DNA from 2 places in the Streptomyces sp. NPDC001927 genome. Region 1 is predicted to be linked to the other one. Evidence: riboswitches for the same ligand, from Rfam matches in the RefSeq annotation. Region 1 holds a riboswitch; the other holds the start of a gene.
The links. Region 1 has a riboswitch for cobalamin ahead of ACWCO8_RS07360 (CoA-acylating methylmalonate-semialdehyde dehydrogenase). Riboswitches for the same ligand answer to the same signal wherever they lie in the genome.
Positions count from the first base shown of each region.

Region 2: another riboswitch for cobalamin. It lies ahead of ACWCO8_RS32650 (cobalamin biosynthesis protein); the one in region 1 lies ahead of ACWCO8_RS07360 (CoA-acylating methylmalonate-semialdehyde dehydrogenase).

Region 1 is NZ_JBSFEN010000002.1:648,280-653,309, forward strand. Features, by position in the region: gene ACWCO8_RS07355 (acyl-CoA dehydrogenase family protein) at 1-1,047, opposite strand, end outside; gene ACWCO8_RS07360 (CoA-acylating methylmalonate-semialdehyde dehydrogenase) at 1,054-2,577, opposite strand; cobalamin riboswitch at 2,843-3,014, opposite strand; gene ACWCO8_RS07365 (methylmalonyl-CoA mutase family protein) at 3,176-4,984, shown strand; gene scpA (methylmalonyl-CoA mutase) at 4,984-5,030, shown strand, end outside.
Region 2 is NZ_JBSFEN010000014.1:60,711-65,740, reverse strand. Features, by position in the region: gene ACWCO8_RS32655 (cobyric acid synthase) at 1-1,109, opposite strand, end outside; gene ACWCO8_RS32650 (cobalamin biosynthesis protein) at 1,106-2,083, opposite strand; cobalamin riboswitch at 2,119-2,259, opposite strand; gene ACWCO8_RS32645 (hypothetical protein) at 2,407-2,628, opposite strand; gene ACWCO8_RS32640 (inorganic phosphate transporter) at 2,641-3,906, opposite strand; gene ACWCO8_RS32635 (alpha/beta hydrolase) at 4,337-5,030, shown strand, end outside.

The DNA.
Region 1 (5,030 bases):
GATGCCGTACTCGCTGAGGTAGCCGTAGCCGCCGTGCAGTTGGAGCGCCCGGTCGGCCACGGAGTAGCCGGTGTCGGTGGCGAACCGCTTGGCCATCGCGCACAGCTCCGGCGCCCGGGGGTCGCCGCGGTCGAGGGCGTGGGCGGCCTGCTGGACCAGGGCGCGGGCGGCGGTGAGTTCGGTCGCCATGTCGGCGAGGCGGAAGCGGAGGGCCTGGGCGTCGAGGAGCCGCCGCCCGAACGCCTGCCGGTCGGCGAGGTGCGTGAGGCTGCGGTCGAGGGCGCTGCGGGCCCCGCCGAGGGAGCAGGCCGCGATGCCGAGCCGACCGCCGTTCAGGCCGTTCATGGCGATGCGGAAGCCCTGGCCCTCGACCCCGAGGAGCCGGTCGGCGGGGACCCGGACAGCGTCCAGGACGACCTGGCGGGTGGGCTGGGCGTTCCAGCCCATCTTCCGCTCGTCGGGCCCGAAGGAGAGCCCGGGGTCGTCCTTGTCGACGAGGAACGCGGAGACGCCGTCGGCGCCGTCGCCCCCGGTGCGGGCCATCACCAGGTACAGCTGGGAGGCGCCCGCCCCGGAGATGAACTGCTTGACGCCGGTGAGCACCCAGTGGTCGCCGTCGCGCACGGCCCGGGTGGTGAGCGCGGCGGCGTCCGATCCGGCGCCGGGCTCGGTCAGGCAGTAGCTGGCCAGGTCGTCCATGGCGCACAGGCGCGGAAGCCACCGGCGGCGCTGGGCGTCGTCGCCGTAGTGGTCGACCATCCAGGCGACCATGTTGTGGATGGAGAGGTAGCCCGCGATGGACGGGCAGCCGGAGGCGAGGGTCTCGAAGACGAGGACGCCGTCGGAGCGGGTGAGGCCGGAGCCGCCGGACTCCTCGCGGACGTAGACGCCGCCGAGTCCGAGTCCGGCGGCCTTGCGCAGGACGTCGACGGGGAAGTGCTTGTCGCGGTCCCAGTCCAGGGCGTGCGGGGCGAGGTGGTCCTGGGCGAAGTCGAGGGTGGTCTCGACCAGGGCCCGCTGGTCCTCGGTGAGCAGGGTCGTGGTCATGGGCGCTCAGCCCATCGTGGGGATCGTGAAGCTCGCGCCCTCGCGGAGCCCGGCGGGCCAGCGCGAGGTCACGGTCTTGGTGCGGGTGTAGAAGCGGATGGCGTCCGGTCCGTGCTGGTTCAGGTCGCCGAAGCCGGACCGCTTCCAGCCGCCGAAGGTGTGGTACGCCACCGGCACCGGGATGGGTACGTTGACGCCGACCATGCCGGTGTCGACGCGCCGGGTGAAGTCGCGGGCGGTGTCGCCGTCGCGTGTGAAGATCGCCACGCCGTTGCCGTAGAGGTGCTCGCTGGGCAGCCGCAGGGCCTCCTCGTAATCGGCGGCGCGGACCACGCAGAGCACGGGGCCGAAGATCTCCTCCTGGTACACGCGCATGTCCGGGGTGACCCGGTCGAAGAGGGAGGCCCCGGCGAAGAAGCCGCCCTCGTGCCCGGGAAGGACGAAGTCGCGTCCGTCGACGACGAGTTCGGCTCCCTCCTCGACCCCGATGCCGATGTACTTCCGGACCCGGTCGACGGCGTCCGGGCCGACCAGCGGCCCGAAATCGGCGTCCGGGTCGTCGCTCCGGCCGATCTTCAGCGTGCCGATGCGCTCCTTCAGCCGGGCGACGAGGGCGTCGGCGGTGTCCTCGCCGACGGGGACGGCGACCGAGACGGCCATGCACCGCTCGCCGGCCGAGCCGTACCCGGCGCCGATGAGGGCGTCCACCGCCTGGTCGAGGTCGGCGTCCGGCATCACGATCATGTGGTTCTTGGCGCCGCCGAAGCACTGGGCGCGCTTGCCGTGGGCGGCGGCGGTGGCGTAGACGTGCGCGGCGACGGGGGTGGAGCCGACGAAGCCGAGGGCGGCGACGCGGGGATCGTCGAGGAGGGTGTCGACGGCTACCCTGCCGCCGTTGACGACGTTGAGGACGCCCGCCGGAAGACCCGCCTCCAGGAAGAGCTCGGCGAGCCGCAGCGGTACGGAGGGGTCGCGCTCCGAGGGCTTGAGGATGAAGGCGTTTCCGCAGGCCAGGGCGGGGGCGGCCTTCCAGAGCGGGATCATCGCGGGGAAGTTGAACGGCGTGATGCCGGCGACGACGCCGAGCGGGGAGCGCAGCGAGTGGACGTCGATGCCGGTGCCGGCATTGTCGGTGAACTCGCCCTTGAGGAGGTGCGGGATGCCGGCGGCGAACTCCACGACCTCCAGGCCGCGTTGGAGGTCTCCGTGGGCGTCGGCGACGGTCTTGCCGTGCTCGGAGGAGAGCAGCCGGGCGAGCTCGTCCTTCTCCTGCTCGACGAGCTGGAGGAAGCGCAGGAGGACCCGGGCGCGGCGCTGCGGGTTCCAGGCGGCCCAGTCGCGCTGCGCCCGGGCGGCGTCGGCAACGGCGGCCTCGGTCTCGGCCCGGTTCGCGAGGGGCACGCGGGCCTGGACCTGGCCGGTGTTGGGGTCGTACACGTCGCCGTAGGCGCCCGAGGTTCCCGGGGTGTGCCTGCCGCCGATGAAGTGGGTCAACTCGCGGACGGGGGTGGTGTCTTGTGCGCGGACCATGAGTGCCTGCTCTCGTCAGGTGATCCGGATGGCGCGCCGGAGGCCGCCACGACCCGCGCACGCCGGTGGGGCGTGATGGTGCGGCGGGGTGGTGGCGGTGTACGGCGCGAGAGCGCGAATGGCGAGGCGCCGTCAGGTCCTGACGGTCGTGGGGTGGTGGAGTCCTGCTCGACGGGGTCCTCGACGGGCGGGTGCCCGTCGGCCGGATCCGCGGGGAGTGTGCGGGCGCACCGGTGCCATGCGTGTCAGCTCCATCCTCGTGGACAACACGGAACATCCCGCGGCCGGTATCCTGACTCCCGGATCAGCGCGCGCCGTCCGCCTTCCCGACATCACTCGTCAGTGGCGTGCTGCTCGACGGCGTACTCCCCGGTCACAGTGGCGGGACCGCGCCGGAATCACACCGGCTTCCCTGCACCGCGGGCCTTCGCCGCGACTATATAGTTGGACGTCCTAGTAAATCCACCCCCGGCCGGGTGAACCTGCGACACCCCTTAGTAGAGCGGAGTCGCCCGCGGCTTCAAGACCTGCTTGGAGAGGGCAAGGTCACAGCGGTGTGCACTGCTGTCATCTGAGCGAGCTGTCCTACCATCCGAGCATGACAGTCCTTCCCGACGACGGGCTCGCCCTCGCCGCCGAATTCCCCGACGCGTCCCGTGAACAGTGGCAGCACCTGGTAGCCGGGGTACTGCGCAAGTCGGGCAAGGACGTGGAGGGCCCGGCGGCCGAGGACGCCCTGTCCACCGCCCTGGAGGACGCGCTCCGCGTCCGTCCCCTCTATGCCGCCGAGGACACCGCCCCCGAGCCCGGCCTGCCCGGCTTCGCGCCCTTCGTACGGTCCGGGCGCCCCGAGGGGAACACGGTCGGCGGCTGGGACGTGCGCCAGCGGCACACCACCGCGGACGCCGGGACGGTCCTCGCCGACCTGGAGAACGGCGTCACCTCGCTCTGGCTGGTCGTCGGCGAGGGCGGCATCCCCCTCGGCAGCCTCGGCCGGACTCTCGACGGCGTCTACCTCGACCTCGCGCCGGTCGTCCTCGACGCCGGGCAGGACGTGGAGGCGGCCGCGCGCGAGCTGCTCGGACTGTACGAGGAGCGGGGCGTCGCCCCGGAGGCGGCGCGCGGCAACCTGGGCGCCGACCCCCTCGGCCTGGAGGCCCGCACGGGCCGGCCCCACGACCTCTCCCCCGCCGTCGGCCTCGCCGGGCGTTGCGTCGAGGAGTACCCGGGCCTGCGGGCGCTGACCGTGGACGCGCTGCCGTACCACGAGGCCGGCGGCTCGGCCGCGCAGGAGCTGGGGTGCGCCCTCGCGACCGGCGTCGCCTATCTGCGGCAGCTCACGGAGGCCGGACTCTCCGTCGAACAGGCCCTCGGCCAGCTGGAGTTCCGGTACGCGGCCACGGCGGACCAATTCCTCACCATCGCCAAGCTCCGTGCCGCGCGCAGGCTCTGGGCCCGGGTGGCCGAGGTCAGCGGGGCGAGCGGCGCGGGCGCGCAGCGGCAGCACGCGGTGACCTCCCCGGTGATGATGTCCCGGCGCGACCCGTGGGTGAACATGCTCCGCACCACCGTGGCCACGCTCGCCGCGGGCGTGGGCGGCGCCGACTCCGTCACCGTGCTTCCCTTCGACCACGCGCTCGGGCTGCCGGACGCGTTCGCGCGCCGCATCGCCCGCAACACCTCGACCATCCTCGTCGAGGAGTCGCACCTCGCCCGGGTCATCGACCCCGCGGGCGGCTCCTGGTACGTGGAGCGGCTCACGGACGAACTCGCCCACGCGGGCTGGGAGTTCTTCCAGACGATCGAGAGCGCCGGCGGCCAGGCCGCCGCGCTGCGCTCCGGGATGATCGGCGACCGGCTCGCCGAGACCTGGTCGGCCCGCAGCGCGAAGCTCGCCAAGCGCCGCGAACCCGTCACCGGCGTCAGCGAGTTCCCGAACCTCGCCGAGAACCCCGTCGTCCGCGAACCCGCGCCCGAGCCGCCGTCCGGCGGGCTCCCCCGGGTCCGCCGCGACGACGCCTTCGAGGCGCTGCGCGCCCGTTCCGACGCGCACCTCGCCGCGACCGGCGCCCGGCCGCGGATCTACCTCGCCACGCTCGGCCCCGCCGCCGCGCACACGGCACGCGCCACGTTCGCCGCCAACCTCTTCCAGGCGGGCGGTATCGAGGCCGTCACCGAGGGCACCTTCGAGGAGAGCGGGGCGAGCGAGGCGTGCCTCTGCTCCAGCGACGCGCTCTACGAGGAACAGGCGGAGGAACGCGCGCGCGAGCTGCGGGCCGCAGGCGCGGGGCATGTGTTCCTCGCGGGCCGGCCCGCGCAGTACGCGGGTGTCGACAGCTATGTCTTCGCGGGCTGCGACACGGTCGCCGTGCTCGTCGCCACCCTTGACCGGATGGGAGTGTCCTGATGTCCGTCCCCGACTTCTCCGGGATCGAGCTGGGTACCCCGGCCGC
Region 2 (5,030 bases), on a different contig from region 1:
GGCAGCAACCCGAGCCCGTCGACCGTGCCCGCCTTCGACTCGACCTCGTCCTCGATCCGCTCCCCGAGCGCCTGGAAGCCGCCGCAGATGCCGAGCACCGGCCGGCCCTCCGCCGCGCGCCGGGCCAGGGCGTCCGCGAGCCCGCGTTCGCGCAGCCACGCCAGGGCCTTCACCGTGCCCCGGGTGCCCGGCACGACCACCAGGTCCGCGTCGACCAGCTCCTCGGCCCGGTCCACGAACCGCACGACGACGCCCGGTTCGGCCGCCAGCGCGTCCACGTCCGTGAAGTTCGACATCAGCGGCACCGCGCACACCGCGACCCGCAGCACGTCCGCGCCGACCGGCGGCGCGACGACCGACTCGCGGACCGCGCCCCGCAGGGAGACCCGAAGGCCGTCCTCCTCGTCGATGCCGAGCCCGTGCGCGTACGGCAGCACGCCGTACGTCCGCCGCCCGGTCAGCCCGAGCAGCATGTCGAGCCCCGGCTCGAGCAGGGTCACGTCGCCGCGGAACTTGTTCACGAGGTAGCCCGCGATCAGCTCCTGGTCCTCGGGCGCGAGCAGCGCCGTCGTGCCGAAGAACTGGGCGAACACCCCGCCCCGGTCGATGTCCCCGACCACGAGCACCGGCAGCCGCGCGGCCCGCGCGATGCCCATGTTCACGATGTCGGTCCGGCGCAGATTGATCTCGGCCGGACTGCCCGCCCCCTCGCAGATCACGGCGTCATACGTGCCCCGCAGCTCCTCCAGGCACGCCATCACCGGCTCGAAGAGCTCCTTCTGCCGCCCTCCGTGGTAGCCGCGCGCGCTCAACTCGCCCACCGGCCTGCCCATCAGGACGACCTGGCTGGAACGGTCGCTGCCGGGCTTCAGCAGGACCGGGTTCATCAGTGCGGTCGGCTCGACCCGGGCCGCCTGCGCCTGCATGGCCTGCGCCCGGCCGATCTCCGCGCCCTCCCGGGTCACGAAGGAGTTCAGGGACATGTTCTGCCCCTTGAACGGGGCGACCTTCACGCCCTGCCGGACCAGCCAGCGGCAGATGCCCGCCGTGACGACGCTCTTGCCCGCGTCGGACGTGGTCCCCGCGACCAGCAGCCCCCCGCCTCTCATGCCGCCCTCCGCTTCGCCGCACGCGCCTTCAGCGCGCCCGCCACGATCCGTCCGCCCACGCAGGCCGCGAGCGTGAGCCCGGTGACCCGGCGCGAGAGCCGGACCGCCCGTTCGATGTCCGCGACCTCCACGGCCCGTCCCTCCCCGTTCAGTACGGGCCGGTGCTCCACCCGGCCGCCGTACGACAGCGTCCCGCCGAGCCGTACCCCGAGCGCCCCCGCGAACGAGGCCTCCACCGGGCCCGCGTTGGGGCTCGGGTGCTTCGCCGCGTCCGCCTTCCAGGCGCGTACCGCCCCCCGCGCATCGCCCCCGGCCACCGTCGCGAGCGCGGCCGTCAGCCGGGCGCCCGGCCAGCCGGCCACGTCGTCGAGCCGGGCCGAGGCCCAGCCGAAGCGCCGGTACCGCGCCGACCGGTGGCCGACCATGGCGTCCAGGGTGTTCACGGCCCGGAAGGCGACCAGGCCCGGTACGCCCGCGACCGCGCCCCAGACCAGGGCGCCCACGACGGCGTCGGAGGTGTTCTCGGCGACGGACTCCACGACCGCGCGGGCCATCGCCGGACCGTCCAGGGAGTGCGGATCGCGCCCGCAGAGATGGGGGAGCCGTTCCCGGGCCACGTCCAGGTCGCCGGCAGCGAGGGCGCCGCCGATCGCGCGGGCCTCCCGGCCCAGCGTCGTCCCGCCGACGACGGCCCACACGGCGGCGGCGGTCAGCGCGGCGGAGGCGCGGGGGTGGTCACGTACGGTACGGGCGGCCAGCGCGGCGGCGCCCGCGGCGCCCGTCACGCAGACGGCGGTGTGCAGCGCGCCCCACCCGCGGTGGTCGCGCCAGAGCAGCTTCTCGACGGCGCCGGCGGCGCGGCCGAACGCGGCGACCGGGTGGCCGCGGCGGGGGTCGCCGAGGATCAGATCGGCGGCAAGGCCGGCGGCCGCGCCGTAAGCGAATACACCTGGGGCAGCACTGCGGCCGGGCATGGCGCTGTGTCCTCACTCAGGGTCCGCGCCCTGGCTCGACGTGACCGGCGGCGAGAGTTCCTGGCTCCCGGGGAGCGACTCCCCGGTCACAGTGGCGGGACCGCGCCGGATTCGCACCGGGCTTCCTCTGATTGCCGCCGTAATGGCCCCGGAAGTCCACCACGTGTGCGAACACCCGTCAACTCACGCTTGACCTGCGGCGGGACACTGTGCGCAGCACCACACGGAACCCACGGGGAGCCCGGCGCGGACCTCCGTGAACGACGACCGGGCGGGCCGCACCCGAAGGTGCGACCCGCCCGGTCGGCGGCGCGGGATCGTCGTCAGGCGACGATCAGATAGATGCCGTACGCGACGGCCGCTGCGCAGAGCGCGAAGCAGGCGTACGCGCCGGTGCGCGCCATGGCCGCGGAGCCTCCCTGAGCCGCGGCTTCCTCCTGCTTGGAGAGGCCGACGATGCCGAGGGTGAAGAGGCCCACGAGGGCGACGGTCGCCACGAGGCTGACTCCGAAGACGGAGCCGAGAGCTGCCCAGTCGATCTTCATGGTGTCCGTTCCTTACACCGCGGCCGAGGCGGCGGGGGCTGCCGGGTCCGTGGGGGCCGGCGAGGGGATGGTGGTCTTGAGGTCGTCGTCCGCGGCGGTGGCGAACGAACCGGCCGGGGCCGGCGGGGTGACGGCCGCGATGGCGGTGGTCACGACGCCCGCGGGCTCGCCGTCGATCTCGTCGGCGGTGACGTTGTGGTGGTCGACCGGCTTGCGGCGGGAGAGCGCCCAGATGACGGCCGAACCGGCGATCAGGAGGACCGCGACGACGGCGACGCCCCAGCTGCCCTGCTTGGTGAGGAACTCCGCGCCGGCGCCGACCAGGCCCGCGGCGGGCAGGGTCAGACCCCAGGCGACGAACATCCGGGTCGCGGTCGACCAGCGGACGACACCGCCCTTGCGGCCGAGGCCCGCGCCCATCACGGCGCCGGAGCAGGACTGGGTGGTGGAGAGCGAGAAGCCCAGGTGCGACGAGGCCAGGATGACCGTGGCGGCGCTGGTCTGGGCGGCGAAGCCCTGCTGCGGCTGGAGGTCCGTGAGGCCCTTGCCCATGGTGCGGATGATGCGCCAGCCGCCGAGGTAGGTGCCGAGCGCGATCGCGACACCGGCGGAGACGATGACCCACATCGGAGGGTTGGAGCCGGGGGCGAGGACGCCGCCGGTGACCAGGGCGAGGGTGATGACACCCATGGTCTTCTGCGCGTCGTTGGTGCCGTGCGCGAGCGAGACGAGACCGGCGGACGCGATCTGACCGGCGCGGTAGCCCTTGGCCTTGGCCTTGGTCTCCTTCTTGGCGCCGATCTTGTACGTCAGCTTGGTGGCCGCCATCGCGGCGAGGCCGGCGACGAGCGGCGCGGCGATCGCGGGGATCAGGACCTTGCTGACCACGGTCGAGCCGTTGACGGCCGACCAGCCGGCCGACATCACGGCCGCGCCGATGAGTCCGCCGAAGAGGGCGTGGGAGGAGCTGGACGGCAGACCCAGGAGCCAGGTCAGCAGATTCCAGAGGATGGCGCCGACGAGCGCCGCGAAGATCACTTCGGTACGAATGCCCTGTTCGTTGATGATCCCGCCGGAGATCGTCTTGGCGACCTCGACGGACAGGAACGCGCCGACCAGGTTGAGCACGGCGGACATCGCCACCGCGGTCTTGGGCTTGAGTGCACCGGTCGAGATGGTCGTCGCCATCGCGTTGGCGGTGTCGTGGAAACCGTTCGTGAAATCGAACACGAGAGCTGTCACGACCACAATCGCGAGCAGCAGCGTGATGTGTTCCATTTACCCAGGCAATCGTTTGACGTCAGTGGCTGGACGAACGTAGGCAACCTGAGTGAACGGAAGATGAACTGAGCCGGGCGGTGCGGTGTCCCAAATCGGGGTCTGGGCATTCCGCTTGACCCGCGCGAGGGCTTCCCGTGAACGCTCTGTCCACGATGTGGGCACCCCGGACCCCGGGTAATCCCGGCCGTCACGGGACGCGAGGGGCGGCGTCCGCTTCGTCCCGGCTCGCCCGTGTCAGTCCGTGGACGCGCCGAGACGTACGCCGCGCGGCCCGTCAGCCCACCGGGGGACCCCGGAAGGAGACCCATGTCACTCTCCCGGGGAACGACGAGGGGGCGGCGAGGGGCGGCGACCGGCGACGACCGTGGACGGACACGGGCGGGTTCGTCCGGTGGCAGCCCCGGCCCGACCTGTCGACACTGGGACCGTGCGCCCCGCTACAGCGACGGCAGCGGCCGTCACCACTCTGCTCGGTGCCGGTGCGGCCGCGCTCGCGGCCGGCCGGTACGCCGGTGACATCGCCCTGAAGGCGACGTCCGGACGGCCCCTGCCCGGCGACCCCCGGCTCACCGTGCACGCCACGGGCCCCGGCCAGGTCACCCTGACCCGCAGCCTCGCCTCCCTGCGCCCCGGTACGTACGGGATCGAGGGCCCCGGCGTCCACGCGGTCGTCGGCCCGGTCCTCGACCGCGTGCCGCACACCGCCGACACCGTCGTACGGCGCCTGGAACGCGTCGAGCACGGCGACCTGGGCCCCGGCGCCCGGGTCCGGCTCACGCCCGAGCTGCACAGCGGCACCCCGGAGACCGCCCTCGGCGTGGCCCAGGAGGACGTCGAGATCCCCGGCGAACTCGGCTCCCTGCCCGCCTGGCTCGTCCCCGGGCCGCGCTCCACCTGGGTCATCGCCCTGCACGGCATCGGCACCACCCGCCGCCACCCCCTGAACCTCGTCCCCTTCCTCTCCCGCCGGCAGATCCCCGTCCTCTGCCTCTCCTACCGGGGCGACGAGGGTGCGCCGCAGTCCCCGGACGGCCTCGGCCACCTCGGCGACTCCGAGTGGCGCGACGTCGACGCGGCCGTCCGCTACGCCGTCCGCCGGGGCGCCGAGCACGTCGTCCTGC